One region of the Streptomyces sp. NPDC015125 genome, then DNA from elsewhere that is predicted to be linked to it. Evidence: riboswitches for the same ligand, from Rfam matches in the RefSeq annotation. Region 1 holds a riboswitch; each other region holds the start of a gene.

Region 1 (7,614 bases):
GCGGGACGGCCCCGCACCAGGTCGGACCACGTCCTCGGTGACAAGGGCTACCGCCCCCGCGCGCAGGATCTGGTCTTGGCGAACTCCCTGACGCGCTCCGGCTGCTGAGGGCATCGGCGCCCGGACGGGTCGACTCGCCACCGACGTCCACGAGGTCGGCGCCTTGGGCGACCAGCTCCCATCCGTGTGCGACGGCCCGACCTGAATCGAGCCAAAGTCCTCCATCCGAGAAGGAGTCCGGGGTGACGTTGACGACCCCCATCACCCCACAATGCCCCCACTCGGGCAAGCCTGGCAGCAAATTCTTGTCAGTGCTCATGCCGGTATTGTTGCTGGTTTGGTCTCTGCGTCGAAACTGCGATGTGGTGGCGACGGAAAACGCTGACTCCAGACGCCATTCCCGGCTGGACCTGAAGGATGCTCGCGTCGGCATGGGCGATGGGTATCCACCGTCTGACGAGTATCAATAAGTGGACAAGTCGCAGGTTGCCATCGGTTGGCCGCTATTCTGCACCCATGGCTCTCGGTATCCCCAGCACAAGGGCGGATCACGCAGTATCCATCCGCGACCTCCTCGCTGCGGGAGGCCGTTCATACTCCTTCGAATTCATGCCACCGCGTAGCGCGGAGGCCGAGGCTGGACTGTGGACGGCGATCCGCAGGTTGGAGGCGCTCGCACCGACCTTTGTCTCGGTGACCTATGGAGCCGGCGGTTCGACACGTGGCCGCACCATCAACATCACCGGCCGGATCGCCCAGGAGACCACACTCACCCCGGTCGCCCATCTCACGGCGGTCGACCACAGCATCGCCGAACTGCGCAACATCCTGGGCCACTACGCTGACCAGGGCGTACGCAACATCTTGGCGCTGCGCGGTGACCCGCCCGGCGACCCGCTCGGTCCATGGGAGAAGCATCCCCAGGGGGTCGAGTACGCAGCGGAACTGGTACAGCTGATCAAGGAGTCCGGCAACTTCTGTGTGGGGGTCGCGGCGTTCCCCGAGATGCACCCGCGCTCGCCCGACCGGGACAGCGACATCCGCCACTTCGTCGACAAGTGCCGGGCCGGAGCCGACTACGCGATCACCCAGATGTTCTTCGACGTCGACAACTACCTGCGTTTGCGCGACCGGGTGGCGGGCGCCGGCTGTGCAACGCCGGTCATCCCGGAGATCATGCCGGTCACCACGATCCGCTCGCTGCGCCGCATCCCCAGCCTCAGCACCGCTGCCTTCCCGCCACAACTCGCCGAGCGGATGCTCGCAGCCGAGGACGACCCCAAGGCGGTCAGGGCGCTCGGCATCGACCACGCCACCGAGATGTGCCGCCGCCTGATCGCTGAGGACGTTCCAGGCATCCATTTCATGACCATGAATTTCTCCAAGGTGACGACGGAGATCTACCAGAATCTCGAACTGCACCAGTGAGCCGCTTGCGGGGTTCGAGGGCGGCCGGATACTGAATTCCTTCCTGCACGGACCGCCGCTGGCCGCGGGGGCCGAGGCCAGGAGGCCCCGAACAGTTCTATGGACACCGGGCAGCGCAGAATGTTGCGGCGTGCGCAATGCCGGGAAATGTGTGGAGGCACCGCGAATTACCCGGTGGCGCACATCGCACTTCAGCAACGTCTGTGCGGAACCGGGTTATGTGTGCAGCAACACGAACTCTGGGTCGGGTCGGCCCTGGATTATTGGTCAGCGGCGCCCTTCCCGTTCATCGGAACCGCAAGTCGCATTTCGGGTGCCGGGGTACGTGCGGCCGGATATTTTTCGCGCGTGACGTAGGTGTCGCGGGGTGCCATGGCGACCATCGGGATGCCGTCGATGACAACGTGCTGAGGTTGTCTTCTCAACGTGGGATCTCCCTCGCGCAGCTGCATGGCGGCCCGGGACGGCCGGGAGGCGCGGCTGCGTTCCCTCCCGGCCGTCGGCGGAATCAGGAGCCGGCGAGCTCCGTTCGGACGGTACGGGCCGCCGCGACCAGGTTCTCCAGCGAAGCGCGGGTCTCGGGCCAGCCGCGGGTCTTCAGGCCGCAGTCCGGGTTGACCCAGAGGCGCTCGGCGGGGATGGCCTCAAGTCCCTTGCGGAGCAGGGCAGCTGCCTCCTCGGGGCTCGGGATGCGCGGGGAGTGGATGTCGTAGACACCGGGGCCGGCTTCGCGGGGGTAGCCGTGTGCGGCCAGTTCCCGGGCGACCTGCATGTGGGAGCGGGCGGCCTCCAGGCTGATGACGTCCGCGTCCAGATCGTCGATGGCCTGCACGATGTCGCCGAACTCCGCGTAGCACATGTGGGTGTGGACCTGGGTGCGGTCCTGTACCCCGCTGGTGGACAGGCGGAACGCCTTGGTCGCCCAGGCCAGGTACGCGGCGTGGTCGGCGGCGCGCAGGGGCAGGGTCTCGCGCAGCGCGGGCTCGTCGACCTGGATGACCGACGTTCCCGCAGCCTCCAGGTCAGCCACCTCGTCGCGCAGGGCGAGGGCCACCTGCCGTGCGGTCTCGCCCAGCGGCTGGTCGTCGCGGACGAAGGACCAGGCGAGCATGGTGACCGGGCCGGTGAGCATGCCCTTGACCGGCCGGTCGGTCTGCGCCTGTGCGTAGGAGGTCCAGGGCACCGTCATCGGCTCGGGGCGGGAGATGTCCCCGGCCAGGACCGGTGGGCGGACGTAGCGGGTGCCGTAGGACTGGACCCAGCCGTGCCGGGTGGCGAGGTAGCCGGTGAGCTGCTCGGCGAAGTACTGCACCATGTCGTTGCGTTCGGGCTCGCCGTGCACCAGCACGTCGATCCCGGCCTTCTCCTGGAAGGAGAGGACCTCGCGGATCTCGTCCTTGATCCGGTCCTCGTAGCCGGCCGTGTCGATCCGTCCGGCCCGCAGATCGGCGCGGGCGGTGCGCAGCTCGGTGGTCTGCGGGAACGAGCCGATGGTGGTGGTCGGCAGCAGTGGCAGCCCGAGGTGGGCACTCTGGGCGGCGGCCCGGTTGGCGTACGGCGCGGAGCGGCGGCCGTCGGCGTCGGTAATGGCGGCGGCCCGAGCGCGCACCGCCGGGTCGTGGGTGATCGCGGAGTTCGCACGGGAGGCCAGGTCGGCGCGGTTCGCGGCGAGTTCGGCGGCGATGGTGTCGGTGCCCTGGGACAGGCCCCGCGCGAGCGTCACCAGTTCTGCGGTCTTCTGCTTGGCGAAGGCCAGCCAGCGGACGATCTGCGGGTCGATGTCGCGCTCGACGGCGGCGTCCAGCGGCACGTGCAGGAGCGAGCAGGAGGCGGCCACGTCCACCCGGTCGGCGAGGCCGAGCAGGGTGCCGAGGGTGGACAGCGACTTCTCCAGATCGTTGATCCAGATGTTGCGGCCGTTGACCACGCCCGCGACCAGGCGCTTGCCCGGCAGTCCGCCGACGGCCGCCAGCGCGTCGAGGTTGGCGGCGGCCGCGTCGGTGAAGTCGAGTGCCAGACCGTCCACCGGCGCCTTGGCCAGGACGGGCAGGGCGTCGCCGAGCCGGTCGAAGTACGAGGCGACCAGCAGCTTCGGACGGTCGGTGAGGGCGCCCAGGTCGCGGTAGGCGCGCGCGGCGGCGTTGAGTTCGGCCGGGGTGCGGTCCTGGACGAGGGCGGGCTCGTCGAGCTGCACCCACTCGGCCCCGGCGGCGCGCAGGTCCGCGAGCACCTCGGCATAGACCGGCAGCAGCCGGTCCAGGAGGGTCAGCGGCTCGAAGTCGGCGGCCACCCCGGGCGCGGGCTTCGAGAGCAGGAGGTAGGTGACCGGCCCGACGAGGACCGGCCGGGCGGTGAGGCCGAGTGCGAGGGCTTCCTTGAGCTCGGCGACCTGCTTGGCCGAGTCGGCGGTGAAGACGGTGTCCGGGCCGAGTTCGGGGACGAGATAGTGGTAGTTGGTGTCGAACCACTTGGTCATCTCCAGCGGCGCGACGTCCTGGGTGCCGCGGGCCATCGCGAAGTAGCCGTCGAGGGCGTCGGCCGCGACGGCGTCGCGGTGGCGGTCCGGGACAGCACCGACCATGACGCTGGTGTCCAGCACATGGTCGTAGTACGAGAAGTCACCGGTGGGCACCTCGTGGATGCCGGTATCGGCCAGTTGCTGCCAGTTCGAACGGCGCAGGTCCTTGGCGGTCTCCAGCAAGGTGTCCGCGGTGACGCGGCCCTTCCAGTAGCCCTCGATCGCCTTCTTCAGTTCCCGGTGCTGTCCCTGGCGGGGGTAGCCGTACACGGTGGCCCGTGCTGCCGCGGCTGCGGGCTTCGCTGTCACGGAACTCTCCTTCGCGGATACGTTTCCTGAAAGTCCCGGAGACGGAACGAGGCACGCGAAGGGATGACGAACCGGACGGATCCACGGTGCACTCGCGACGCACGTGTCCGCCTGGTATGTACGCCGACCCGCCCTCGAGGTCACCGGGATATCCGTCCACACATGGGGTGTGCACGGGCAACGGGCAGGTCTTCGGACTCGCGGGCGCGCCTGCCGGAGTCTTCCGGCGGGCACCTACTGGCCGTCGCTTCCCGGATCCGCGGCCCGGATCCAGTGCGTATGACGGCGGTCGTTCCCACTCACCGCTGCGGGGCAGTCCCGGATTCTCACCGGGTTCCCTCTTACGACGCGGCCCGTCTGGCGGACGGGGCGAACCAATTGCCCGGCCAGCGTAGGACGTGGTGCCCGTATCGGACACCTCTGTTCACATGCCGGACTGTGAGTTGAGACACCGGCGCGACGGGATTCACCCGCGACAGGGCGCGGAACGGCTCCATTGGTCCGTTCCACGCCCCGTTCCGCACGCCCGATGGGCCCCTCGGCCCGGTGGCGATCCGGGCACCCTCAGCCCTGGTCGTAGGTGTAGGCCCGCAGGAAGGGCGAGGTCATGGTGACCTTCGTCCGGTCGGCGAGCGAGAAGTCCGGGCGGTGCGCAAAGGTCTATCAGGCTGAAGAGGTAGTCCCAGCGGTCGGCGTTGAGGCCCGCGCTGTGCTCGCGCGGCTCGTAGAGGATCTCCTCCATCGCAAAGGCCGTGGTGACCGTCTCGATCATCGACAACGCCTCCGCCGCCACCCCGATCGGCATGGGCTACCGCATTTGCGGACGCACCGACTGCCCGCAGCGGGCGGTACCACCGCTGGACCGCCGGCTAGCGGTGGACGAGAACAGCGGCACGTTCGTGCCGTACCCGACCACTGAACCGGACGTCTGACGGCGCGTTCGGCTGCCGGAAACACGCGGTGGCCGCCGGTGTCCTGGGTGCGGATTTCAGCGTGCGGTCCGTGGCGGGGTGGACTTACTAGGACGTCCAACTATATGTTCGGGGCAAGGCCCGCGGTGCAGGGAAGCCGGTGTGAATCCGGCGCGGTCCCGCCACTGTGACCGGGGAATGCGCTCCCCGAACAAGACCGGCCACTGACGGAGAAGTCCGTCGGGAAGGCCGGGGAGCGTGTGCTGATCCGGGAGTCAGGATACCGGCCGCGGGGTGTTCCGTGTTGTCCACGAGGATGGAGCAGACACGCATGGCACCGGTGTGCACCCACGCCCTCGACCGGCGAAACCAACGGCTACCGATCACCGACGGCTGACGGTCGCCCAGCCCTGCGCTTCTCGCGCTGCCCGCGCGCACGTCGTCCGGCGTCCGTGCCGGGCCGGCGCGCCATCCCCGGACTCACCTGACGGAGAGCAGGCTTTCATGGTCCGTGAACTGGCACATTTCATCGGCGGCAAGCACACCCCGGGCACCTCGGGGACGTACGGCGATGTGTACGATCCCAACACCGGTGAGGTGCAGGCACGTGTCCCGCTCGCCGGCCGCGCCGAGACCGAGGCGGCGATCGCCGATGCCGCCGAGGCCCAGCGCGAGTGGGGCGATCGGAATCCGCAGCGCCGAGCCCGAGTGCTGCTGAAATTCCTCCAACTGGTCGACGCGGAACGTGAGTCACTCGCCCGACTGCTGTCGTCCGAGCACGGCAAGACGGTGGCCGACGCCCACGGAGACCTGCAACGCGGACTGGAGGTCGTCGAATTTGCCGCCGGCATCCCGCATCTGCTCAAGGGCGAGTTCACCGACAACGCCGGCGGCGGGATCGACGTGCACTCCCTGCGCAGTCCCATCGGCGTCACCGCCGGCATCACCCCGTTCAACTTCCCGGCGATGATTCCGCTGTGGAAGGCCGCCCCCGCCCTGGCCTGCGGCAACTCCTTCATCCTCAAGCCGTCGGAACGGGACCCCTCGGTACCGCTCCGGCTCGCCGAACTGTTCGTGGAGGCAGGTCTCCCGCCGGGCGTCCTCAATGTCGTCAACGGCGGCAAGGAAGCGGTCGACACCCTGCTGGAGGACCCCCGGGTCGGCGCGCTGGGCTTCGTCGGCTCCACCCCGATCGCCGCGCACCTCTACGCCACCGCGGCCGCGCGCGGCAAGCGTGCCCAGTGCTTCGGCGGTGCCAAGAACCACATGATCGTGATGCCGGACGCCGACCTGGACCAGGCCGTCGACGCATTGATCGGCGCGGGCTACGGCTCGGCGGGGGAGCGCTGTATGGCGATCTCCGTGGCCGTCCCCGTCGGCGAGAGGACCGCGGATGCCCTGGTGGAGCGGCTGAAGGAGCGGATCGGGCAGCTGCGTATCGGCCGCAGCGACGACCCCGAGGCCGACTTCGGGCCGCTGGTCAGCCGGGACGCCGCCGATCGGGTGCGCCGCTACGTCGACATCGGCGTCAACGAGGGCGCCGAACTCATCGTGGACGGCCGCGGTTTCACCCTCGCCGGGCACGAGAACGGCTTCTTCGCCGGTGCCTCGCTTTTCGACCGGGTCACTTCGCAGATGCGCGTCTACCGGGAGGAGATCTTCGGCCCCGTGCTGTGTGTCGTGCGGGCCGCCGACTACGAGGAGGCGCTGCGGCTGCCCAGCGAGCACCCGTACGGCAACGGCGTCGCAATCTTCACCCGCGACGGCGACACCGCCCGCGACTTCACCCGCCGGGTCAACACCGGCATGGTCGGTGTGAACGTGCCCATCCCGGTGCCGGTCGCCTACCACACCTTCGGCGGCTGGAAGCGATCCGGTTTCGGCGACCTCAACCAGCACGGGCCGGACGCGATCCGCTTCTACACCCGCACCAAGACCGTCACCTCGCGCTGGCCTTCCGGGGCCAAGGAGGGCGCGAGCTTCACCATCCCGACCATGAAGTGAGCGCCATGACCACCACCATGCTCACCGACGACCAGCTCGCCCTCGTCGAGGCCACCCTCGACTTCACCCAGGACCACCTCACCCCGAACGCCGTGCAGTGGGACCAGGACAAACACTTCCCGGTGGAGGTACTGCGCAAGGCCGCGGGCATCGGCCTCGGCGGCATCTACGTCCGGGAGGAGGCCGGCGGCAGCGGGCTCAGCCGGGCCGACGGCGTCCTGATCTTCGAGACGCTGGCCTCCGGCTGCCCCTCCATCGCCGGCTTTGTCTCCATCCACAACATGGTCGCCTGGATGATCGACCACTACGGCGACGCCGCCCAGCGCGAACGCTGGCTGCCGAGACTGTGCGCCATGGAGGACCTGGGCAGCTACTGCCTGACCGAACCGGGCGCCGGCTCGGACGCCTCCGCACTGCGCACCCGCGCCGTACGCGACGGCGACG
Region 2 (7,614 bases), on a different contig from region 1:
CGCCCTTGTAGCCGTGGCGGCGCATCGCCTCGATCCAGCGGGGGTTGACCACCCGGGCGCGGAAGACCCGGGAGGTCTCCTCGACCAGGGTGCGGGTGCGGACCGTCTCGGGACGGGTCGAGTCACCGATGTACGCCTCGGGGGCCTTGCCCTTGAGCGCCTTGACGGTGGCGACCATGCCGCCGTGGTACTGGAAGTAGTCGTCGGAGTCCGCGATGTCGTGCTCGCGGGTGTCGGTGTTCTTGGCGGCGACCGCGATGCGCTTGTAGGCGGTCTCCATCTCGTCCCGGGCCGGGCGGCCTTCGAGACCGCGGCCGTAGGCGTAGCCGCCCCAGACGGTGTAGACCTCGGCGAGGTCGGCGTCGGTGCGCCAGTCACGGGAGTCGATCAGCTGGAGCAGGCCCGCGCCGTACGTCCCCGGGCGGGAGCCGAAGATGCGGGTGGTGGCGCGCCGCTCGTCACCGTGCTCGGCCAGGTCGGCCTGGGCGTGGGCGCGGACGAAATTGGACTCCGCGGGCTCGTCCAGTCCGGCGACCAGCCGTACGGCGTCGTCGAGCAGGCCGATGACGTGCGGGAACGCATCGCGGAAGAAGCCGGAGATGCGCAGCGTGACATCGATACGGGGGCGGCCGAGTTCGGCGAGGGCGATCGGCTCCAGGCCGTTGACCCGGCGCGAGGCGTCGTCCCATACGGGGCGGACCCCCAGCAGGGCCAGGGCCTCGGCCACGTCGTCGCCGCTGGTCCGCATCGCGCTGGTGCCCCACAGGGACAGGCCGACCGACTGCGGCCAGTCGCCGTTGTCGCTGCGGTAGCGCTCCAGAAGGGAGTCGGCGAGGGCCTGGCCGGTCTCCCAGGCGAGGCGGGAGGGGACGGCCTTGGGGTCGACGGAGTAGAAGTTGCGGCCCGTCGGGAGGACGTTGACCAGGCCGCGCAGCGGGGATCCGGAGGGCCCGGCCGGGACGAAGCCGCCGTTCAGCGCGTGCACCGCGTGGTCGATCTCGTCGGTGGTGGCGGCGAGGCGCGGGACGACCTGGCGGGCGGCGAAGTCGAGGATGTCGGCGACCGCGGACGGGTGTCCCTCGGCGATGCCGGACACCGCCGCCGGATCCCAGTCCGCGTCCTCCATCGCCTGGACCAGGCCGCGGGCGGTCTCCTCGGCCGCGTCGGCGGTCGTCCGGGTGGCTGCGGACTCGTCGAGACCGAGCGCCTCCCGCAGACCGGGCAGGGCGGAGGTACCGCCCCAGATCTGGCGGGCGCGGAGGATGGAGAGGACGAGATTGACCCGGCCCTCGCCGGTGGGCGCACCGCCCAGGACGTGCAGACCGTCGCGGATCTGGGCGTCCTTGACCTCGCACAGCCAGCCGTCGACGTGCAGCAGGAAGTCGTCGAAGCCGTCGTCGTCGGGGCGCTCGTCCATCCCCAGGTCGTGGTCGAGCTTGGCGGCCTGGATCAGCGTCCAGATCTGGGCGCGGATCGCGGGCAGCTTGGCCGGGTCCATGGCGGAGATCGCCGCGTACTCGTCGAGGAGCTGCTCCAGGCGCGCGATATCGCCGTAGGACTCGGCGCGGGCCATCGGAGGGACGAGGTGGTCGACGAGGGTGGCGTGCACCCGGCGCTTGGCCTGGGTGCCTTCGCCGGGGTCGTTGACCAGGAAGGGGTAGACGAGCGGGAGGTCGCCGAGGGCGGCGTCCGGGCCGCAGGCCGCGGAGAGGCCGGCGTTCTTGCCGGGCAGCCACTCCAGGTTGCCGTGCTTGCCCAGGTGGACCATGGCGTCCGCGCCGAACCCGCCGTCGTCCGCGGAGGCCGCGATCCAGCGGTACGCCGCCAAGTAGTGGTGCGAGGGCGGCAGATCGGGGTCGTGGTAGATCGCGATCGGGTTCTCGCCGAAGCCGCGCGGCGGCTGGATGAGGATCAGGAGATTGCCGCGGCGCAGGGCGGCCAGCACGATGTCGCCGTCGGGGTTGCGGCTCCGGTCGACGAACATCTCGCCGGGCGGCGGCCCCCAGTGCTCCTCGACCGAGTCCCGGAGCTCCTGCGGGAGCGTGGCGTACCAGCGCTTGTAGTCGGCGGCCGGGATGCGGACCGGGTTGCGGGCGAGCTGCTCCTCGGTGAGCCACTCCTGGTCGTGGCCGCCGGCCTCGATGAGGGCGTAGATCAGCTCGTCGCCATCGCCGGACACCAGGCCCGGGACCTCTTCGCTGCCGAAGTCGTAACCGTCGGCCTGCAGCCGGCGCAGCAGGGCCACGGCGCTGGCCGGGGTGTCCAGGCCGACCGCGTTGCCGATCCGGGAGTGCTTGGTCGGGTACGCCGACAGCACCAGGGCGAGCCGCTTGTCCGCGGCCGGGATGTGGCGCAGCCGGGCGTGGCGGACGGCGATCCCGGCGACCCGGGCGGCGCGCTCGGGGTCCGCGACGTACACCGGCAGACCGTCCTCGTCGACCTCCTTGAAGGAGAACGGAACGGTGATCAGCCGGCCGTCGAACTCGGGGACGGCGATCTGTGAGGCGGCGTCCAGCGGTGAGAGGCCCTCGTCGTTCTCCTCCCAGGCGCTGCGCGGCCCGGTCAGGCACAGGGCCTGCAGGATCGGTACGTCGAGGGCGGCCAGCGCACCCGCGTCCCAGGACTCGTCGTCGCCGCCGGCGGACGCCTCGGCGGGCTTGGTGCCACCTGCGGCGAGGACCGTGGTGACCAGGGCGTCGGCGGCCCGCAGCTCCTCGATCAGTTCCGGCTCGGGGGCGCGGAGGGAGGCGACGAACAGCGGGCGGGCCCGACCACCCGCCGCCTCGATCTGCTCGCACAGGGTCCGTACGAAGCCGGTGTTCCCGCTCATGTGGTGGGCGCGGTAGTAGAGCACGGCGACCAGCGGGCCGGTCTCGTTGCGGGCCTCCCACCCCAGCGGGCCCCAGGACGGGGCGGGCTCCGGCGGCTCGAAGCCGTGGCCGGTCAGCAGCACCGTGTCGGAGAGGAAGCGGGCGAGCTGGTCGAGGTTGGCGGGCCCGCCGTGCGCGAGGTAGGCGTGCGCCTCGGCCGCGATGCCGACCGGGACCGTCGACTGCTCCATGAGCTGGGCGTCGGGGGCCTGTTCACCGGTGAGGACGACGACCGGCCGGTGCTGGTCCTCGGCGAGCAGCACCTCCAGGCCCTCCTCCCAGGCGCGGATGCCCCCGAGGAGGCGTACGACGACGAGGTCGCAGCCCTCCAGCAGGGCAGGAAGCTCGGCGACGTCGAGACGGGAGGGGTTGGCGAGCCGGTACGGCACCGGGCCCGTGGCCGCGCGGGCACTGAGCAGGTCGGTGTCGGAGGTCGACAGCAGCAGAAGCATGCGAGCGCAGGCCTTCCTCGGGGTGTCCGCGCCCCGGGTGGTCGTAAGGACGGCGGGAGTTCCTGGCTCGCCCGGCAGTTGCCGGGTTCACAGTGGCGGGACCGCGCCGGATTCTCACCGGGCTTCCTCCCCAGGGTCGTGGACCCTGCGCCGTCGCTGGCGTCCGGTGGGCCAGCCGACCCACCGACCTGCATAGTAAGGGCTATGGGCGGGCGAGGTAAGCGGGCCTCCGGGCAACCCGCGGCAGGACGGGGGCGCGCACGCGGCGGGCCGGGTGCACGGCCGGATCCGGCCCGGATCGGTGCCCACCCCCGTGGGTATGCTCGCGGCCATGCCGCCCTCCCCCTCGACACGGCCCCAGGCCGCCGCACCGCCGCTGCGCGCCCGCGGTGACGCCTGCCCGGGAGCGCTGCGGCTGCACCAGGCCGCCGACGGCCACCTCGCCCGCGTCCGGCTGCCGGCCGGGGATTTGACGGACCGTCAGGCGGCCGTCTTGGCCGACGCCGCAGAGCTGCTCGGCGACGGTCACCTCTCCCTCACCTCCCGCGGCAACGTCGAGCTCCGCGGCCTTGCGGAGGGCTGCGGCGGCCGCCTCGCCGCTCTGCTGCGCGACGCGGGTCTACTGCCCTCCGAGCGCCATGAACGCATCCGCAACATCCTTGCCTCCCCGCTCGCCGGACTGGACCGGCACACCCCTCCTGACGTGCGGCGGTGGGCCCGTGAGCTGGACACACTGCTCTGTGCGAGCGAGTGGGCGACCGCCCTCTCGGGCCGTTTCCTGTTCGTTCTGGACGACGGGCGGGGCGATGTGGCGGCGCTCGGCGGAGATGTGAGCTTGCTCGCAGAAGCGGGAGCGGAACCGGGAGCGGAAGCGGGAACGGAAGCGGGAGCGGGAGCGGAAGCGGAAGCGGAAGCGGAAGCGGAAGCGGAAGCGGAAGCGGAAGCGGACAGGGGCCGGCCCGGCCCGGTCGGCAGCGCCCTGCTGCGGGTCGGCGACGATCCGGCGGCGCTGCGGATCGCCGGCCCGGACGTACCGCGCGCCGCGCTCACCGCCGCCGGGGCCTTCCTGACCGCCGCCGGGGCGAGCGGCAGCGGCGCCTGGCGGGTCCGCGAACTCCCGGACGGGCACCGGCTCACGGCCCGGGAGGTGGCGGAGGCACTGCGGTCGGCGGGCATCGAGGCCGCGTACGTGGCCGAGGCGCCCGCACCCGGCGCCCGCACCTCCCCGCCGCACGCCCCGCAGTACGCGGACTCCGGCGCCCCCGGCATCGTCGAGGGGCCCGACGGCGTCCGGGCGCTCTCGGTCCTGGCGCCACTGGGCCGGCTGTCGGTCGCCCAGTGGCGGCTGCTGACCGCGATCGCCGAAGGCGACGGCTCCGGCGCACTGCGCCTCACCCCGTGGCGCGGCATCGTGCTGCCCGGACTGCCGGCCGCCGCGGCACCCCGCCGGCTGGCGGAGCTCACCGCCGCCGGACTGATCACCGACCCGGCCTCCCCCTGGCACCGGCTCGGCGCCTGTACGGGCCGCCCCGGCTGCGCCAAGTCCCGCACCGACGTACGCGCCGACGCCACGGCCGCGCTCACCGCCGGTGCGGCCGTCCCGGCCGGACCGCCCACCGGCCCCGCCCCCGACGGCCTCCCCGTCTACTGGTCCGGCTGCGAACGCCGCTGCGGTCATCCGCACGGCACCTGGGTCGACGTGCTGGCCACGGCGGAGGGCTACCGGGTAGCACTGGTGGAGCCGGACACCGCACCGCCCGCCTCAGGCACCGCCTCCGCCTCCACACACGCCGCAACGTCCTCGCCCCCGGCCCCATGAACACCCCGAAGCCCCTGCACCACCCCGAAGCCCCATGAACCACCCAAGCCACCCAAGCCATGTGAACCACCTGAACCACCTGAACCACCTGAACCACCAAGCCATGTGCACCACCCGAACCACCCGAACCACCCGAGCCCTCCCGCACCCGACACCCCCGAGGCCAGAGTGACCGCGTTCGACTACGAGAAGGACGGGGCGACGATCTACCGCCAGTCCTTCGCCACCATCCGCGCCGAGGCGGACCTCGCCGGCCTGCCCGCCGACGTCAGCCAGGTCACGGTTCGCATGATCCACGCCTGCGGCATGGTCGACCTGGTACGCGATCTGGCCTTCACCCCCGAGGTGGTGGCCCGTGGCCGCGCGGCACTGCGCGCCGGTGCGCCGATCCTCTGCGACGCCAACATGGTCGCCAGCGGCGTCACCCGTAAGCGGCTGCCGGCGAACAACGACGTGCTGTGCACGCTCACCGACCCCTCGGTCCCGGAGCTGGCCGCCCGGACGGGGACCACCCGCAGCGCCGCGGCCCTGGAACTGTGGCGGGACCGGATGGAAGGCGCCGTGGTCGCGTTCGGCAACGCCCCCACCGCCCTCTTCCGGTTCCTCGAAATGATCGAGGAAGGCGCGCCCCGCCCGGCCGCCGTCATCGGCATACCCGTGGGCTTCATCGGCGCCGCCGAGTCCAAGGACGCGCTGATCGCCCACCCGTCGAAGCTGGACCACCTCGTGGTGCGCGGACGCCGTGGCGGCAGCGCCATGGCCGCGGCCGCGATCAACGCCATGGCAAGCGAGGAAGAGTAAGCGTGAGCGAGCAGCAGGCAACCGGTGACGGCAGCGTCCCGACAACGGCCGGCCCGGGCCGCCTTTACGGGGTCGGCCTCGGCCCCGGCGACCCGTCCCTGATGACGGTCCGGGCGGTCGAGGTCATCGCCGGGGCCGATGTCATCGCGTACCACAGTGCCCGGCACGGACGCTCGATCGCGCGCTCCATCGCCGCCGCGCACCTCCGCGCCGACCACATCGAGGAGGCGCTGGTCTACCCGGTCACCACCGAGTCGACCGACCACCCCGGCGGCTACCGGGGCGCGCTGGACGAGTTCTACGAGTCCGCGGCGGCCCGCCTCGCCGCCCACCTCGACGCCGGCCGCACCGTCGCCGTCATCTCCGAGGGCGACCCACTCTTCTACGGCTCCTACCAGCACATGCACAAGCGGCTGGCCCACCGCTACCCGACCGAGGTCATCCCCGGCGTCACCTCCATCAGCGCCGCCGCGGCCCGCCTGGGCAAGCCGCTCGCCGAGGCCGACGAGGTCCTGACGATCCTCCCCGGCACGCTCCCGGAGGAGGAACTCACCGCCCGTCTGGCCTCCACCGACACCGCCGTCGTCATGAAGCTGGGCCGCACCTTCCCCACCGTCCGCCGCGCCATGGAACGCTCCGGCCGCCTCCCCGAGGCCCACTACGTCGAACGCGCCACGATGTCCGGCGAGCGCACCCGGAAGCTGGCGGACATCGACGCGGAGACGGTCCCGTACTTCTCGGTCAGCGTCGTACCGAGCCGCATCGCGGACCTGCCGCCGGCGGCGGTGGCGTCGCCCGGCCTCGGTGAGGTGGCCGCATCGCCCGTCGGCGCCGATGAGGTGACCGCGACACCCGACAGCCGCGACCAGACAGCCGCATCGCCGGACGGCACCGGCGAGTCGGTCCCCTCACCCGACGGGCCCGGCGAGGTGGTCGTCGTCGGCACCGGCCCGGCCGGCCCCCTCTGGCTGACCCCCGAATCCCGCGGCGCCCTCGCCGCCGCCGAAGACCTCGTCGGCTACACCACCTACCTGGACCGTGTCCCGCTGCGCCCCGGCCAGCGCCGCCACGCCTCCGACAACAAGGTCGAGTCCGAACGCGCCGAACTCGCCCTCGACCTGGCCCGGCGCGGCCACCGGGTGGCCGTGGTCTCCGGCGGCGACCCGGGCATCTTCGCCATGGCCAGCGCCGTCCTGGAGGTCGCCTCCCAGGACCCGTACCGCGCGATCCCCGTACGGGTCCTCCCGGGTGTCACCGCCGCCAACGCCGCCGCCGCCCGGGCCGGCGCCCCGCTCGGCCACGACTACGCGGTCATCTCCCTCTCCGACCGCCTCAAGCCCTGGGAAGTCATCGCCGAACGCCTCCACGCGGCGGCCTCCGCCGACCTGGCCCTCGCCCTCTACAACCCCGGCTCCCGCAGCCGCACCTGGCAGGTCGGCAAGGCCCGCGAACTCCTCCTGGAACACCGCGCCCCCGATACCCCGGTCATCCTCGCCCGCGACATCGGCGGCCCCGAGGAGTCCGTCCGCACGGTGCGCCTGGCCGACCTCGACCCGCTCCAGGTCGACATGCGCACCCTCCTGATCGTCGGCTCGTCCCAGACCCAGGCGGTACGGCGCGACGACGGCACCGAGGTCGTGTGGACGCCGCGGAGGTATCCGGAGGGGTGAGC
Region 3 (7,614 bases), on a different contig from region 1:
GACCAGCGCGCGTCCCCGATCCGCCGCGCCGGCTCGGGAAGTACCTGGCGGGGCAGCCCGCGATACGTCTTGACCGGCAGCGGGTCGTCCGGGCCGCCCTCTTCGCCGTGGCCCTCGGCGAAGAGGTCCTGGACACCCTCGAAGGTCCGCCACCAGAACCGTAGTCCGACGGAACTCTGCAGCCCGTCGGTGGCGCTACGCATGGCCCCGTGCCTCCGCCCGCAGCTCCGCTCCCGCCGTCTCCTCCCCGGTCTCGTCGGCGATGACGACGCGCACGAGGAAGGGCAGCAACTCGTGCACCGCCGGATCGTGGTCGAGCGGCACCACGAGCGGACGCGCCCCTCGCGACCGCAACGCCTCGACCATCCGCCCGGGCCCTGCCGGGACCGGCAGCTCGGCACTCTCGTCGGACGTGACAGGGGTCCCGAGCCGACCCAACCGGGCGGGTGCGTAGGCCGGTTCGTCCGTCATCGCCGACTGGCGGTCGAGCAGGACGGCGCGGAGCCCCTCGACGACCGCCTCGTCCCCGCAGGTCGCGGCGGCCGGGCGGCCGCCCTGCCACCAAGCGAGGACGGGTACGCCCAGGGCCTCGCCGATGTCGGCCGCCTCGACCGAGCCGCGCGAGGCATGCAACAGGTCGAGGAGCCGCCGTGCCCCGGGGGCCAGGGCGTCGGGCTCCAGCCGCACGGGCCGAGGCCGCGACCGCCCCTGCGCCACGTCGCGCAGGGCCAGGCGTACGCAGTGCTGGGCAAGGCCGTCCGCCACGGCATCGTGCCAGCTGAGCCGGGCGGCCACTCCGACCTCGTGGTCCGTGGCGAACACCCGGCTCGCCGCCACCGCCTCGGCGCGCCGCTCGTCCGGGGACCAACCCCACACGGTGCCCCCAGGCCCGTAGCGGCGGTCATCGGGGTGGTGCGCGGCGTACGAGGCGAGCCCGCGCAGCGCGGCGTCCCGGCGTGCCTCGGCGAACCCCGTCCCCGCCCCGTGGACGGGCGCGGCGCCCCCCGCGCGCGGCACCGCCTCGGTCACGTGGAGCGGCACCTGGGTGAACGCTCCCTCGTCGAGGGCGCGCAGGACACCGACGTACGGGTCGAAGCAACGGGCCGCGCGCCGGGAGAACGTGTGGTCGTCCAGCGGTGCCGTGGCGCAGAGCCGTTCGAGGCGCCGCGTGAACTCCTCCCGCGTCTCCGCCTGGGCGGGGGCTGCCGCCGGGTGGGGCAGGGGCGTATGCGTGGAGGTGCGCAGGGTCTCCAGATCGATCCGTGTCACCTTCCGTGCACCGTCCGCGGCACCCTTGCCGTCGGCGATCCCGGTGAGTGCCGTGAACGCCGCCAGACCCAGGTGCGAGGCGACCACCGCGGCGGCGGGTCCGGTGAGGAAGGCGTTCGGCCGGAACGGTCCGCGGGCGTCGAGCCGCAGCCATGCCGACCGCCAGGCGGCTCCGGCCGGCCCCAGCCACGCGACATCGTCCACCACCAGCCCCTGCACCAGCAGCGTGCCTGTCTCCCGGCACAGCTCGTCGAGCCGCATGGCCCGGTCGACGGCGGTACCGTCCGCGATGTGGAGCACCGCTTTCGCCTGACCGATGAGCCGGTCCAAATCCCCTTCGTCATAAAGGATGTGACGTAGGGTCTGCACCGGATCGCGTACGGCGGCTTCGGCCGTGAGCTCCGCCAGGCGCTCGGTGTGGGTGACGGGCTCCTCGGTACGAACGGCTCGCAGGTTCCGCACCCCGGAGCGCAGCGCCGAGCAGACCAGCGAGACGAACACGGGGCCCGCGCCCATCACCACCATCTCGCTGTCGCGGTAGGTCTCGAACCGCCGCGCCGCGGAGTCACCGTGGTACTCGATGAACGCGATCTCGGATGCGTATGTCTCCAGCTCCCGCCGTGTGAGCCGGTGCGGGAGATCCGCCCGCGCATCGATGAGGCAGCCGGCGGCGTGCAATTGACCCACGAGGGCGTGCACGACCTGCCGCTTGTCTTCGGGCAGCCGCCCGACCAGGTCGTCGAGTTCGACCGAACCGTCGAGGTAGGGCGCGAGCCGGTCCAGCCACTGGTAGGCGGACCTGCCGCGCAGGGCGAGGTCGGCACCGGCGCCGAAGACGTGGACGCCGTCGGGGGTCGGCACGTACAGCACATCGGACTTGAGTCGGGGGCGCATCATCCGCCTTCGGGGCCGGGCGTCCGCCACTCCGGGTCCGATGTGTCATCGGACCCGGAGCCGGAACCTGTAGTCGGTCGGGGCCCAGCCGAGTATCGGGGCGGTTCGAGGCCATGTCTTCACGGTCGGGCCACAGGACCTCCCGCAGGTTTCGGTCACCGATGGGTCGCCCACCGATTCCCGCCCGGGCAGCCGGCACAGGAGGAGACGCCCTCGCCCCCTCGCATGCGTCCCCTCGTATGCGTCCCCCCCCCCGCATATGTCCCCCCCCCCGCATACGTCCCCCCGCATACGTCCCCCTCGTGCAGGGCACCCCGGGCCGGCGCAAACCGCCGCACCGGCCCGGATCGCTCCGCCCTCCCTGCCCATCGGACATGCCGCCGTCGGTATTTCGTGAATCCGCTAGTGTTCGTCCATGTTTCAGACGAGATTCACCGAGATGTTCGGTCTTGCCCATCCGGTGATGTCGGCTCCCATGGCCCTGCACAGCGGCGGCACGCTGGCTGCCGCGGTCTCCGCCGCCGGCGCACTCGGCTGTTTCGGGGGCACGCATCCCCGGAAGGGGCCCGACTGGATCCGTGCGGAGATCGCGACCATCCGTGCCACGACGGACCGGCCGTTCGCGGTCGGGTTCATCACGCCGTTCCTCCCTTTCACCGAGCCGCTGTTCGACGCCACACTGGAGGAGCGGCCGGCGGCCGTCGCCTTGTCGTTCGCCGATCCCCAGCCGTGGCTTGCCCGGGCCAAGGACGCGGGAGCCCGCGTGATGTGCCAGGTCCAGAACTACGAGGACGCCGAGGCGGCCGTTGCCGCAGGGGCCGATGTCCTCGTGGCGCAGGGGAACGAGGCCGGCGGCCACACCGGGATGCTGGGCCTGCTGCCGTTCCTGACCGGGATCGTGCGGAGGTACCCCGATGTCCCGGTGCTGGCCGCAGGCGGCATCGGCGACGGCCGAACGCTCGCGGCGGTCCTCACCGCCGGTGCGGACGGCGCCTGGCTGGGCACGGCGTTCCTCGCGACACCCGAGGCGGTCGAGGTGCACGACATCCACAAACGCCTGATCGTCGAGAGCGACGGCGGCGACACCGTGTGGACACGGGCCTACGACATCGTGTCAGGACTGCCGTGGCCCGCAGGTATCGGCGAACGCGTCCGCCGCAACCGCTTCACCGACGAGTGGTCGGAGCGCGAATCAACGCTGCGGGACCGCGCGGAGGAACTCAGGCCCGAGGAAGGAGCCAACCCCTTCGGGGCCCCGCCCGACCCCGACACGAGCGAGGTCATCTACGGTCAGTCGGCATCCTTCGTCGACGGCATCCGCCCGGCCGCCGACGTGGTCCGCGCGATCAGCGACGAGGCCGAAGCGATCCTGGACTCGCGGCCCCGCTCGCTGCTCGGCCGGCCGTCAACCTGACCGGCGTGGCAGCCGGCCCCCGCGGGAACGGCCGCGCCGGGCTCCGCCTCCTCGCCGGAGTTACCCGGGTACATGACCTGGACGTCACTCAGCAGACCGTCCACCAGGTCGTCCAGGTCGAGTCGCTTCTCCACCGAGAGCAGGCCGGTCAGCCCGGCGCGAAGGGTGACCCGGGGCGGTGCGAGGAGCTTGCAGCAGTCCTCGTCCGGCAGCACGGAGATCTCCGCGGTGCCGAGGGACCGGGCCTCGTCGATGATCTCCTGCTTCTCCCAGCCGACCAGCGGCCGCAGCACCGGCAGGGTTGCCGCCTCGTCGACGGCCGCCATGTTCGCCAGGGTCTGGCTGGCCACCTGCCCCAGGCTGTCACCCGTCACCAGTGCCTCCGCCCGGGTCCGGCCCGCCAGCGCGGAAGCGGCGCGGACCATCAGCCGTCGCTGCGCGACGACCTGGAGCCGGCCGGCCCCCGCGATGGCCAGCTGCTTCTGGGCGTGGCCGAGTGCGATGACATGCAGCTGCCCACCGGGCTGGTACCGATTGAGCTCACGGGCGAGGGCGTAAGCCTTGTACACGGAAGCGGCGTTCGTGTACGGAGCGCCGGTGAAGTGCACGAAGTCGCAGTGCAGGCCGCGGCGCATGGCCCGGTGGGCCGCTACCGGTGAGTCGTAGCCGCCGGAGAGCAGCACCAGGGCGCGTCCGCTGGAGCCCACGGGCAGTCCGCCCGGTCCCTGATGGCGGCTCCAGGAGACGTAGCTCTCCTTGTGGTCGATCTCGACCGAGACCAGTACGTCGGGGCTGGAGAGGTTCACCGGCAGGGGACCGAGGGCTTCCCGGACGCGGGCCCCGAGAAAGCGCTCGAACTGCGAGGAGGTCATCTCGAAGCTCTTGTTCCGCCGCTTGACCCGCACGGCGAAACTGATTCCGGGCCGTTCCGCGCGAGCGGCGGCGAGCGCCTCCACGGCCGTCCCGGTGATGTCCGACACGGTGCTCGGAACGCGCAGGGCAGGCTCCACCGAGTTGAACCCGATCACCCGCCGGGCGCGCTCCACGAGGTCCTCCAAGGGGACCTCGCCGCCGAGCACGGTGACGTTCTGGCCGGCCTTGATCCATGTGGAACCGCCGATACCGCGCAGGGCGCCGCGGAGATTGTCGTGCAGCCGCTCGGTGAACAGGTGCCGGTTGCGGCCCTTGAGGAAGATCTCACCGTGCTTGAGCAGGACACAGGGCCCGCTGGGGTGGGGCGCTCCGGGGGAGGGGATGGCGGGAATGCTCGGTTCGCCGGGCACGAAACTCTCCTTCGCGAGTCGTCGTGAGGGCCGGCGCCGGGCCGCGAACGGGGCGCGGGCCCGCCCGTCCCCGTCATACGCAGGGCCGGGTGGAACACACCACTCGCTCAGCGGTCCCGCCGCCGGGACGCGTGGATCCGTGCGCGGTGATCACACCCCGCACGAGCAGTGGCAGGTCTTCGGACTCGTGGGCACATCCCGAAGGGCGGGACACCTACTGGCCGTCGCTTCCCGGGTCACCTGCGTGCCCAGTGCTTCATGACGGCGGTCGTTCCCACTCACCGCTGCGAGGCAGTCCCGGACTCCCACCGGGTTCCCTCTTGCGACACCCCGTCTGGCGGGCGGGGCGAACCAGCTGCCGGTCCAGAGTAGACAAGGTGGCGCGCATTGCGTGAACCAGACCTTGACTCTCCGCTGTGAGCCGGGATGGCTGATTCGAGACTCTGTCGGGTAGGGGGACGATGCGTCACTCTGAGAGGAGTCATGGGTACTTCAACTGGCCAACTGCGTGCCGAGCTTGGGGGAGCCGGTGGCCTACGTTCCTCTTCTCAAGGGCAAGGCGGGGGAGTTTTTGGCACGGGGACAGCGTCGGCGGAGGTGCGGTCCCGGATACGCCCGGTGATGGAGGCCGTGCCCGACTGCGACGTTCGAGATCTCCTGGAGACCTTCTCCTGCGATCACCCTCTTTGTCCGGCCTGCCTTCCTCCGTTCGGGCCGTCGTTGCCCGCCGAATCCACGCCGGGAAGCACCGTGATGTGCGGCACGCCGGTGCGCGGGTGCTCGGTCACCTCCGCCTCGACGCGGTAGACCTCGGCCAGAAGCGCGGGGGTGAACACCTCCGCCGGGGTTCCGGCCGCGACCACACGGCCGCCGTCCATCACACAGATCCGGTCACAGAAGGAAGCGGCCAGGTTGAGGTCGTGCAGCGCGACGACGGCGGTGACGCCGAGCCTTCGGACGAGCCGCAGCGCATCGAGCTGATGGCGCAGGTCCAGGTGGTTGGTCGGCTCGTCCAGCACCATCGTGCCCGTGCGCTGTGCGAGCGCACGGGCGATCAGGACCCGCTGCTTCTCCCCGCCCGAGAGGTGGTCGAACGGTGCGTGTGCCAGGGCACCGACGTGCAGTTCCTCCAGCGCTCGCAGGATGATGTCGCGGTCGTCCGCGTCATCGCCCGCGAAGGCCCGCTTGTGAGGCGTGCGGCCCATGGCGACCACGTCGTACACGGTGAGCTCGAAGTCCCCGGCGGTTTCCTGGAGGACGGCCGCCAGCCGCTGCGCGAGCCGTTTGCCGGGCATCCGCCAGACGTCCGTGCCGTCCAGCAAGACGCGGCCGGACGTGGGGCGCTGCGCCCGGTAGAACGTGCGCAGCAGCGTCGACTTGCCGGCCCCGTTGGGGCCCACGAGCGCCAGCATCTCACCGGGTGCCACGTGCAGGGACGCCTGGTGGACCAGGGGTTTGCCGTTCACCACGACGGAGACCTCCTGGGCGTCGAGCGCGCCTGCCGCCGCAATCGTGCTGTTCGTCACCGAGCCGCCCTCCGCCGCATCAACCACAGGAAAAACGGGCCGCCGACCAGGGCGGTGAGAATGCCGACGGGTATCTCCTCCGGACTCATCAGGGTGCGCGCGGCCAGGTCGGCGGCGATCAGGAAGGCCGCGCCCAGGAGCGCGGCGGCGGGCAGCGCACGGCGGTGGTCGGCGCCCACCAGCAGCCGCACCACGTGCGGCAGGATCAGCCCGACGAAGCCGATCTGCCCGCTGACCGCCACGATCGTGCCGATCATCAGCGCGACGAGGGTGAAGAGCGCGGCCCGAAAGCGGTGCACGTCCAGGCCGAGGGCCGCAGCGGCTTCCTCCCCGGCCAGCAGGAGGTTGAGCGAGCGGCAGACGCCGAGCAGGACCGCCGTCCCCAGCAGGACCGCGCCCACGGGTATCCACACCGTCGTCCAGGTGGTGCCGGCCAGCCCGCCGAGCATCCAGCGCAGTGCGGCCTGGGTCTTGTGCGGGTCGTTGGAGGTCACGAGGAGGAAGCTGGCCAGGGCGGAGAGCACTTCGGCCATGGCCACGCCCGCCAGCACCAGCCGCACCGTGGTCATCCTCCCGCCGGAGCGGGCCAGCAGATAGACGGCGACCAGCGCGGCCAGCGCGCCGCAGAATGCCGCGACGGGCAGGGAGAACATGCCGAACAGGGTCACGTTCAGCACCAGCACGAGCACCGCGCCGACCGATGCGCCCGACGAGACCCCGAGCAGCATCGGGTCGGCCAGCGGGTTGCGGACCAGGGCCTGCAGCGCCGCCCCGGACACGGACAGTCCCGCGCCCACGGCTCCGGCCAGCAGAACCCGGGGCAGCCGGACGTCGACGACGATCGTCTCGCGCACCGGGGTCCACGTCGGCTCGGCCAGCGCCGGATGCACCCGGTGCAGCAGGAGGCTCCAGACCTGGTCGGCCGGGATGGTGATCGAGCCGACCGCGATGCCGGCCGTCGCGGCGCCAACCAGCGCGACGCCCAGAAGAACGAGCACCAGGGAGTAGGGAATTCCGGGGCGGCGCCTGGCGAGCGGCCCGGGTATCTCCCGCCCACCGGGCCCTTCGCCGGGCCCTTCGCCGGGCCCTTCGCCGGGCCCTTCGCCGGGCCCTTCGACCGGCCCGGCCGCCTCCTTCACCTCCGTCACTTGAAGCGCCCGGGGTGGAGCTGGCGGGCCAGCGACTCCACGGCCGACGGGACCCGTACGCCGAGCACGGTGGACGACAG
Region 4 (7,614 bases), on a different contig from region 1:
GCGATCGACCAGGCCATTGCCGTGCCTCCCCTCGCCGGGCCGGTTTCTCCGGCCCCATGGATGACCGTAGAAGTTGACGCGGCGGCAACCGCAAGCCCGGAAACCGGCGCCCCCTCCCTCAGGCACGAGGGACACGCCCCGTCAGGCACGATGGAGGCACCATGGATCCCCGGCTCCTCCTCTCCCGCGCCCGTCGGCTCGCCGCCTCCGCGCCCCCCGGCCGACGGCGGCTGCTCGGCATCGCCGGCCCGCCCGGCGCCGGCAAGTCCACCCTCGCCGCCCACCTCGTGGCGGAGCTGGCCGGTCAGGCGGCACTCGTCCCGATGGACGGCTTCCATCTCGCCGAGGCGGAGCTGCGGCGCCTGGGCCGTGCGGACCGCAAGGGCGCGCCGGACACCTTCGATCCGGCCGGCTACGCCGCGCTGCTGGCGCGTCTGCGCTCCCCGGAGCCGGACACCGCCGTCTACGCCCCGGCGTTCGACCGGCGTATCGAGGAGCCGGTGGCCGGCAGCATCCCCGTGGCACCCCACATTCCCCTCATCGTCACCGAGGGCAACTACCTCCTCCTCGACTCCGCACCGTGGCCACGGGTCCGGGCGCTGCTCGACGAGGTCTGGTACGTGGAGCTGGAGACCCCGGAACGGATCCGGCGGCTGGTCGGCCGGCATGAGCGGTTCGGGCGTCCACGCGCCGACGCCGAGCGGTTCGTACGCACCTCGGACGAAGCCAACGCCCGCGTGGTGGCGGCCACCCGCGACCGCGCCGACCTCGTCATCACCTTCGCACCCGAAGAGGCCCCACCTCCACCGAGCGCATGACCCCGCTCCCCCACCGCCGCCGGTCGGCGAGCAGCCCGGCCACCGACAGCGCGCCCCACCCGAGGGACACCGCCACCGCCGTCAGCTTCCGGTCGCGCCCCGGCAGCGTCGCACCGAGCAGTACGGCATCCCCGAAGTCCGCCGCGATCCGCACATACGCGGCGGTGCGCAGTGCCGGGCCTTCCGGAGCCACCAACATCGCCAGCCCGCTCACCGCGTCCCGCCAGGCCAGCGGACGCAGTGCGGTCCGGGTCGCCGGCTCGGTCCGCGCTGTGGCGCCGACCAGCCCGGAGGGCCGTGCCAGCAGTTCGGGCAGCGCCGCCACCGCCACCCCGTACACGGCCGTGGCCGCCCCGACCGCACGCAACAGACCGACCTTCATCCGCCGTCCCCTTTTTTCGCGTCTCTCTTGTCTCTCTTGCCTCTCTTATCTTTCTCGTCTTGCTTGCCTTTCTCGCCTTTCTTGTCTTTCTCGTCTTTCTCACCTTCTCGCGGCGACCGGCCGCACGAGCCCGTCACGCCCGCCGCCTTCTCCACTCCTTCCGCGACAACCCCCTTCCCAAACGACATCACCAATGTCATCATGACATCATGAGTGTCATTGAGAGGTTCGCCGGAGATGCGGAAGACGCCGACGGCGGAGAGCCGGCGTCCACCGAAGACCTGTTGTACGGCGTCATCCGACGCCTGTGGCCGCTGCACCGCACGGTCGTCCGCGCGGTGGAACACGAGCTGGCCGGCACGGGCATGACCGCCGGCGAACACGCGCTGCTGGACGCGCTGCGCGCCGAAGGCCCGTGCACCGTGCCGCAGTTGGCGCGGGGGATGGGGCTCGACCGGCAGCCGGTGCAGCGCTGGGTGAACCACGCCATGGAGCTGGGCCTGGTCGTGGCCGCCCCGAATCCCGCACACCGCCGCTCGTCCCTGATCCGGCTCACCGGCGAAGGCACGGAGGCGATACGCAGCGTCCGGGAATCCGAGGCAGCGGAGCTGAGGCAGCGGCTGGCCGACCTGCCCGCCGACGACGTCCGTACCGCGCTGCACGTACTGGACCGGCTCGGTGAGGAGTTCCGGCAGCTCGCGAACGGCTCACGCACGGAACCGGAGGAAACCGGCAGTTGCGGCAGCAGCGGCAAGAGCGACGACAATGGCATCACGCCCACCTCATCGCATCCGGTACACAAAGGACGGCCTGCAAGATGACCCGAGGAATCACCGCCTGGTCCGAGATCGACAACGGAATCGTGCCGGTCGACGACGGTGAGCTGTTCTACGAGACAGCCGGCTCGGGCCCCGCGGTGGTGCTGCTCCACGGCGGCATGCTCGACCAGCACATGTGGGACGAGCAGTTCGCCTGGCTGGTGAACTCCGGCCTGCGCGCCATCCGTTACGACTTCCGCGGCCATGGCTTGTCCTCCACCGTGACCGGGGACTACGCGAACCACGACGACCTGTGCACCCTGCTCGACGCGCTCGATGTTCCCGGAGCCGTCCTCGTCGGCCTCTCCCATGGCGCGCGGGTCGCGCTCGACACCGCCCTAGCCCGCCCGGAGCGGGTGACGGCCCTCGCCCTCGCCTCCCCCGGCATCAGCGGCCGCGCCTTCACCGACCCCTTCCTCCTGGAACACATCAAGGCGCAGGTGGCGGCGATCGGCGCCCCGGACGGCGCGGAACGCTATGTCGAGCACTTCCTGCGGATGTGGGTGGACGGACCGCACCGCGAACCCTCCGCGGTGCACCCGGGATTCCGTGAGCGGATGCGTGCCTCGGCCGAGGCCAACGCAGAGGTACATGCCGATGGTGCGGGTGCCGGTATGCCCCTTGAGGTCGGTGCCGCCGACCGCCTGGGCGAGATACGGGTGCCCACCCTCGTGTTCGACGGCGACCTCGACAGCAGGGACATCTCCGCCAACGCCCATGCGATAGCGCTGACCGTTCCCGGCGCCCGAAGAGTCCGGATACCGGGCGCCGCGCATATGGTCAATCTGGAGAACACCGCACTCTTCGACCGCGAACTCCACACCTTCCTCTCGTCCCTGGACTACTGACTCCACACCTTCCTTTCGCCCAGCGACCGCCCCGTGGCACGCCCCGTGGCACAACTCGTGGCACGCCCCGTGGCACGCCCCGTGACTCGTGGCACGACCGACCGCCTCACGATGACCGCCCCCTCCAGGGGCTGCGGAAGGTGCCCCGCGAACCCCAGCCCTCCCGGGTGGCAGCTAGAGTGACCGGGCCGTGGTGTTCGGGAATCCGGTGACGGACCTTGTGGTCCCAGACCGGAGCGGCCCTCGCCACTGTGATCGGGGAGTTTCCGCCCCTTCCGCAGGCGCACGGCGCGCCTGCGGCGCCACTGACCGCAACCCGCGGCCGGGAAGGCGGGGCGGGCGCGTACACCCTCCCCCCAGCTCTTGAGGAGCAGGGAGGTACCCCCAAAAGCCAGGAGACCGGCCACGGCATCTCACGAAGTGATCCACGAGGTGCTGGAGCGTGACCGCCGGATGGCCCTGTCCACCGATACCCGTACCACCCCTGCCCCCGCGGCATTCCGCTGGCGTCGGCAGGACACCGTCCGCACCGCGGGCCTGATGGCCGTCATAGCCGGTCTGCACGTCGTCGCCTTCGGCGTGCTCTTCCTGCTCGTGGTGCCGCATCACTACGCCGTGGGCAGCCAGGTCTTCGGCGTGGGCCTCGGTGTCACCGCCTACACCCTCGGCATGCGGCACGCCTTCGACGCCGACCACATCGCCGCCATCGACAACACCACCCGCAAGCTGATGGCCGACGGAAAGCGGCCGGTCTCGGTCGGCTTCTGGTTCGCCCTCGGCCACTCCAGCGTGGTCGTCGCGATGGCGGCCCTGGTGGCGGGCGGCGCCCAGCTCGCGGGCACCCTGCTCAACGACGAGTCCCGTACGCACCAGATCCTCGGCACGATCGGTACCACGATCTCGGGGAGCTTTCTCTACCTCATCGCCGCCCTCAACCTGATCGCACTGGCCGGGATCTGGCGGGTCTTCCGCGGTATGCGCAACGGCCACTACGACGAGGCCGAGCTGGAGCAGCGCCTCGATGCGCGCGGCTTCATGAACCGCTTCCTGGGACGGTTCACCCGCTCGATCTCCCGTCCCGGCCAGATGTTCCCGCTCGGCTTCCTCTTCGGACTCGGCTTCGACACCGCGACCGAAGTGACGCTGATGGTGATGGCGGGCAGCGGCGCCGCGGCGGGCCTGCCCTGGTACGCCGTGCTGTGCCTGCCGCTGCTCTTCGCCGCCGGAATGAGCCTGTTCGACACCCTCGACGGCACCTTCATGAACTTCGCCTACCAGTGGGCGTTCTCCAACCCGGTGCGCAAGGTCTACTACAACCTCACCATCACCGGCCTGTCGATCGCCGTCGCCTTCTTCATCGGCACGATCGAGCTGGTGACCGTGCTGCACGAGAAGCTCGCCCTCAACGACCCGCTGACCGGCTGGATTTCCGGCCTCGACCTCGACAATGTCGGCTTCCTCATCGTCGGCCTGTTCGTGGTGGTGTGGGCCGCCGCGCTGGCGTACTGGCGACTGGCCGGCGTCGAAAAGCGCTGGGCGGAACGGGCGGAACGGGCGGAACGAACCCAGCCGACGGAGCAGGCGGGGCCGGCAGGGTCGGCGGAGCGCGCCACGCCGGACTCCTGAGGCGCCTCGGCCCCACACGCCGCATACGTCCCCGGCGCCCGTAGCGGCGCCGGGGTACCGTCACCCCTTCAGGTGGCCGAACCGGCTGCCGCCCCCGTCGCCAGATCCGGTCCCCAGCGCTGCAGCGCCGCCGCCAGATCGAGTGGCCGCAGCCGCTCCGGCTCGTCCGGTCCCGGCCAGTCCTCCCGCGGGACCCGCCACATCACCTCGAATTCGTTGCCGTCCGGGTCCTTGGCGTACAGCGACTTGGCGACGAGGTGATCACTCGACCCCACCAGCGCGCCCCGCTCGACGAGCTGCGCATGTGCCGCGACAAGCTCGCCGAGTGTGCCGATCTCCCAGGCCAGGTGGTAGAGCCCGACCCGCCCGGCCTCGGGCCCCGGCGCCTCCGCCCCCACCGCGAACAGCGCCAGATCATGATCGTTGAGTGAGCCGGGGGCGCGGAGAAACGCGGCCTGTGCCGAAATCTCCATCCCCACCGTGAGCCCGAGGGCCTCGGTGTAGAAAGCAACCGACCGGGCCACATCACGGACGTAAAGCACCGCATGGTTCAGACGTCGTACGGACATGCAGCCTGCTCTCCGATCTCCTGCCACGACACCGCCAGGGGCCACCGTGCCCTCCCCACTCCTGATCTACCCCACCGGCCCCGCCGCTGCCCAGCGTCCATGGGCCGGTATCCAGCCGTTTTCCGGCCCGCTTTCCGGCCCTGGCGCCCGAGGCCCCGGACCGGCGGCCCCCGGACCGGCGCTCCCCGGACCGACGCAGGAGGGACGCACGGACCGACGCAGGAGGGACGCACGGACCGACGCCGGTCTTCAGGCGGCGGGCGGGGCCGGTGCGGTGGCCGACCGCTGCCCGAGGAAGGTGGTGATCGCCCGGTCGAAGTCGGGCCGGGCCACCGCCGGTCGCGGATTGACGGCGGCAGCCTGCCGCTGCGGTGCCAGCGCGGCGGCCACCGCCAGCTTGGCGGCCCGGATCGCCGCGGGTGGCTGCCCGGCGATCGCAGTGGCGAGATCGCGGGTGCGGGCGGCGAGTTGCTCCTCGGGCACGCTGTCCTCCGCGAGCCCGCGGGCCACCGCGGTACGGGCGTCGAACAGCCGGCCGGTGTAGAGCAGCTCCCGCGCCGCGGCAGGTCCGGCCAGCGCGACCAGACGCGCGGCGAAGGCCGGACTGGCGAGGATGCCGAGCCGGGCGATCGGCATCCCGATCCGTGCCCCGTCCGCCATGAGCCGCAGATCGCAGGCGAGGGCGAGTTGGCACCCCGCACCGGCGGCGACACCGCGGATCTCGGCGATCACCGGAACGGGACAGTCCTCGATCGCGGTGAACGCCGTTTCCATATGGGCGAAGGACTCCTCGACATAGCCGGTGTCCGCATCCACCCAGTCGGTCATGTTCGAACCGGCGCAGAACGTATCGCCCTGCCCGCGGATCACCAGCACCCGCAGCGACCGGTCCTCCCCGAGCTCCCCGACCTCCCGGGCCAGCCGCGCCCAGGCCCGGCCCGGGAGGGCATTGCGCCGGCTGCCGTCACCGATCCGGATCTCGGCGACCGGGCCGGACCGGGACGTCCGAAGGGCCGGGTCGGGGGCGGGTACGGGGGTCACCTCACGGCCTTTCGCGCGCGGAGCCCGGCCAGTTGCCGCGGGCCGACCCCGAGGGCGGTCAGGATCTGCACGGTGTGCTCCCCGTGGCGGGGCGGCGGGGTGCGCACCGTGGCCGGATTGCCGGACAGCTTGAGGGGTGAGGCGATGGTGCGCAGGGTGCCGGCGTCGGGGTGCTCGACTTCGGCGACCATGCCGCGCGCGAGGACCTGGGGATGCCGCAGAGCCTGGTCGACGGTGTTGATCGGACCGACCGGTACCTTCGCCTCGGTGAGGATCTCGGCCCACTCCTGGGCATCGCGTGCCCGCAGCGCACGCTCGATGAGCGGGAGCAGTTCCCCGCGATGGCGGACCCGGTCGGGGTTGGTCGCGAACCGTGGATCGTCGGCCAGCTCGGCGCATCCGATCGCGGTGGCGAAGCGGCGCCACAGGCCGTCGTTCCCGGCGGCGACCATGAGGTGACCGTCGGCGGTGGGAAACGCCTGGTAGGGCACGATCGTCGGGTGGGCCGAGCCATAGCGTTGCGGGACATCGCCGGAGGCGAAGTACCCGGCGGCGACATAGCTCAGCCAGGCCACCTGGCCGTCCAGCAGCGAGACATCGACCCACTCGCCGCTGCCGGTGTGCTCGCGGTTGCGCAAGGCGGCCAGGACGCCGATGGCGGCCCACATCCCGGCGGCGAGATCCGCCGGGGAGACCCCGAACCGCACGGGCGGGCCGCCGGGTTCTCCGGTCACGCTCATGACGCCGCTGACCGCCTGGGCAATCGCGTCATAGCCCGGTTCGCTCCGGTACGGACCGGTCTGCCCGTAACCGCTGATGGAGGCGTACACGACGCCGGGATTACGGTCGCGGACGTCCTGATAGCCCAGGCCGAGGCGGGCCGCGGTGCCGGGCCGGAAGTTCTCCACGATCACATCGGCGCCGGCCGCCAGCTCCTGTATCAGGCGCAGACAGTCGGGGTCCTTGAGGTCGACGGCAATACCGCGCTTGTTGCGGTTGACGCTGTGGAAGTACGCCGCGTCCTCTCCCTGGAAAGGGGGACCCCAGGCGCGGGTGTCATCGCCGGAGGCGGTGTCCTCGACCTTGATCACATCAGCGCCCAGATCGGCCAGCATCATGCTGCAGAACGGCCCGGACAGGATGCGGGACAGATCGAGGACCTTCAGACCGGTCAGTACGCCGTCGTGGACGAGCCAGGGCGGGGGGTGTGGTGTGGTGCGCATTGCGGTGTCGCCTCTGTTCCTGTGGTGTCGCGAGGGGCCGGAGGGTCAGGCGCCCAGTTCGAGCAGCAGCTCCATGCAGATCGCGGTGGCGTCGAGGAAGCAGTCGACGCGCAGGTTCTCGTTGGGTGCGTGGTTGGCCTGGTCGGCGTTGGCCAACGGCAGGCCGATGCTGGGCACACCGAGGACCCCGGTGAAGATCCAGTCGGGAAGAGTGCCGCCGTACGCGGGGACCAGCAGGGGGTCGCGCCCGGTGACCCGGGAGATGGCTCGCGCCACCCTGGGCGTATAC

Evidence for each region. Region 1 has a riboswitch for cobalamin ahead of ACF088_RS06000 (CoA-acylating methylmalonate-semialdehyde dehydrogenase). Riboswitches for the same ligand answer to the same signal wherever they lie in the genome.
Region 2: another riboswitch for cobalamin. It lies ahead of cobN (cobaltochelatase subunit CobN); the one in region 1 lies ahead of ACF088_RS06000 (CoA-acylating methylmalonate-semialdehyde dehydrogenase).
Region 3: another riboswitch for cobalamin. It lies ahead of thiI (tRNA uracil 4-sulfurtransferase ThiI); the one in region 1 lies ahead of ACF088_RS06000 (CoA-acylating methylmalonate-semialdehyde dehydrogenase).
Region 4: another riboswitch for cobalamin. It lies ahead of ACF088_RS20115 (HoxN/HupN/NixA family nickel/cobalt transporter); the one in region 1 lies ahead of ACF088_RS06000 (CoA-acylating methylmalonate-semialdehyde dehydrogenase).

The regions. Positions count from the first base shown of each region.
Region 1 covers NZ_JBIBVF010000002.1:217,474-225,087, forward strand. The annotation lists partial or broken gene ACF088_RS05975 (dihydropteroate synthase) at 116-319, opposite strand; gene metF (methylenetetrahydrofolate reductase [NAD(P)H]) at 517-1,428, shown strand; gene metE (5-methyltetrahydropteroyltriglutamate--homocysteine S-methyltransferase) at 1,937-4,255, opposite strand; cobalamin riboswitch at 4,421-4,649, opposite strand; partial or broken gene ACF088_RS05990 (malate synthase A) at 4,835-5,036, opposite strand; partial or broken gene ACF088_RS05995 (short-chain fatty acyl-CoA regulator family protein) at 5,026-5,187, shown strand; cobalamin riboswitch at 5,287-5,473, shown strand; gene ACF088_RS06000 (CoA-acylating methylmalonate-semialdehyde dehydrogenase) at 5,671-7,170, shown strand; gene ACF088_RS06005 (acyl-CoA dehydrogenase family protein) at 7,176-7,614, shown strand, end outside.
Region 2 covers NZ_JBIBVF010000018.1:77,483-85,096, forward strand. The annotation lists gene cobN (cobaltochelatase subunit CobN) at 1-3,322, opposite strand, end outside; cobalamin riboswitch at 3,360-3,486, opposite strand; gene ACF088_RS29435 (cobalamin biosynthesis protein CobG) at 3,654-5,141, shown strand; gene ACF088_RS29440 (precorrin-8X methylmutase) at 5,310-5,942, shown strand; gene ACF088_RS29445 (precorrin-2 C(20)-methyltransferase) at 5,945-7,612, shown strand.
Region 3 covers NZ_JBIBVF010000005.1:52,285-59,898, reverse strand. The annotation lists gene ACF088_RS14510 (SagB family peptide dehydrogenase) at 1-203, opposite strand, end outside; gene ACF088_RS14505 (hypothetical protein) at 196-2,163, opposite strand; partial or broken gene ACF088_RS14500 (NAD(P)H-dependent flavin oxidoreductase) at 2,579-3,451, shown strand; gene thiI (tRNA uracil 4-sulfurtransferase ThiI) at 3,454-4,860, opposite strand; cobalamin riboswitch at 5,013-5,231, opposite strand; gene ACF088_RS14490 (ABC transporter ATP-binding protein) at 5,538-6,413, opposite strand; gene ACF088_RS14485 (FecCD family ABC transporter permease) at 6,383-7,432, opposite strand; gene ACF088_RS14480 (ABC transporter substrate-binding protein) at 7,531-7,614, opposite strand, start outside.
Region 4 covers NZ_JBIBVF010000008.1:231,846-239,459, reverse strand. The annotation lists gene ACF088_RS20145 (MerR family transcriptional regulator) at 1-17, opposite strand, end outside; gene ACF088_RS20140 (nucleoside/nucleotide kinase family protein) at 162-818, shown strand; gene ACF088_RS20135 (hypothetical protein) at 775-1,200, opposite strand; gene ACF088_RS20130 (hypothetical protein) at 1,197-1,400, opposite strand; gene ACF088_RS20125 (MarR family winged helix-turn-helix transcriptional regulator) at 1,410-2,021, shown strand; gene ACF088_RS20120 (alpha/beta fold hydrolase) at 2,018-2,866, shown strand; cobalamin riboswitch at 3,041-3,289, shown strand; gene ACF088_RS20115 (HoxN/HupN/NixA family nickel/cobalt transporter) at 3,287-4,492, shown strand; gene ACF088_RS20110 (VOC family protein) at 4,561-5,061, opposite strand; gene ACF088_RS20105 (enoyl-CoA hydratase/isomerase family protein) at 5,311-6,102, opposite strand; gene ACF088_RS20100 (CaiB/BaiF CoA transferase family protein) at 6,099-7,325, opposite strand; gene ACF088_RS20095 (M20/M25/M40 family metallo-hydrolase) at 7,371-7,614, opposite strand, start outside.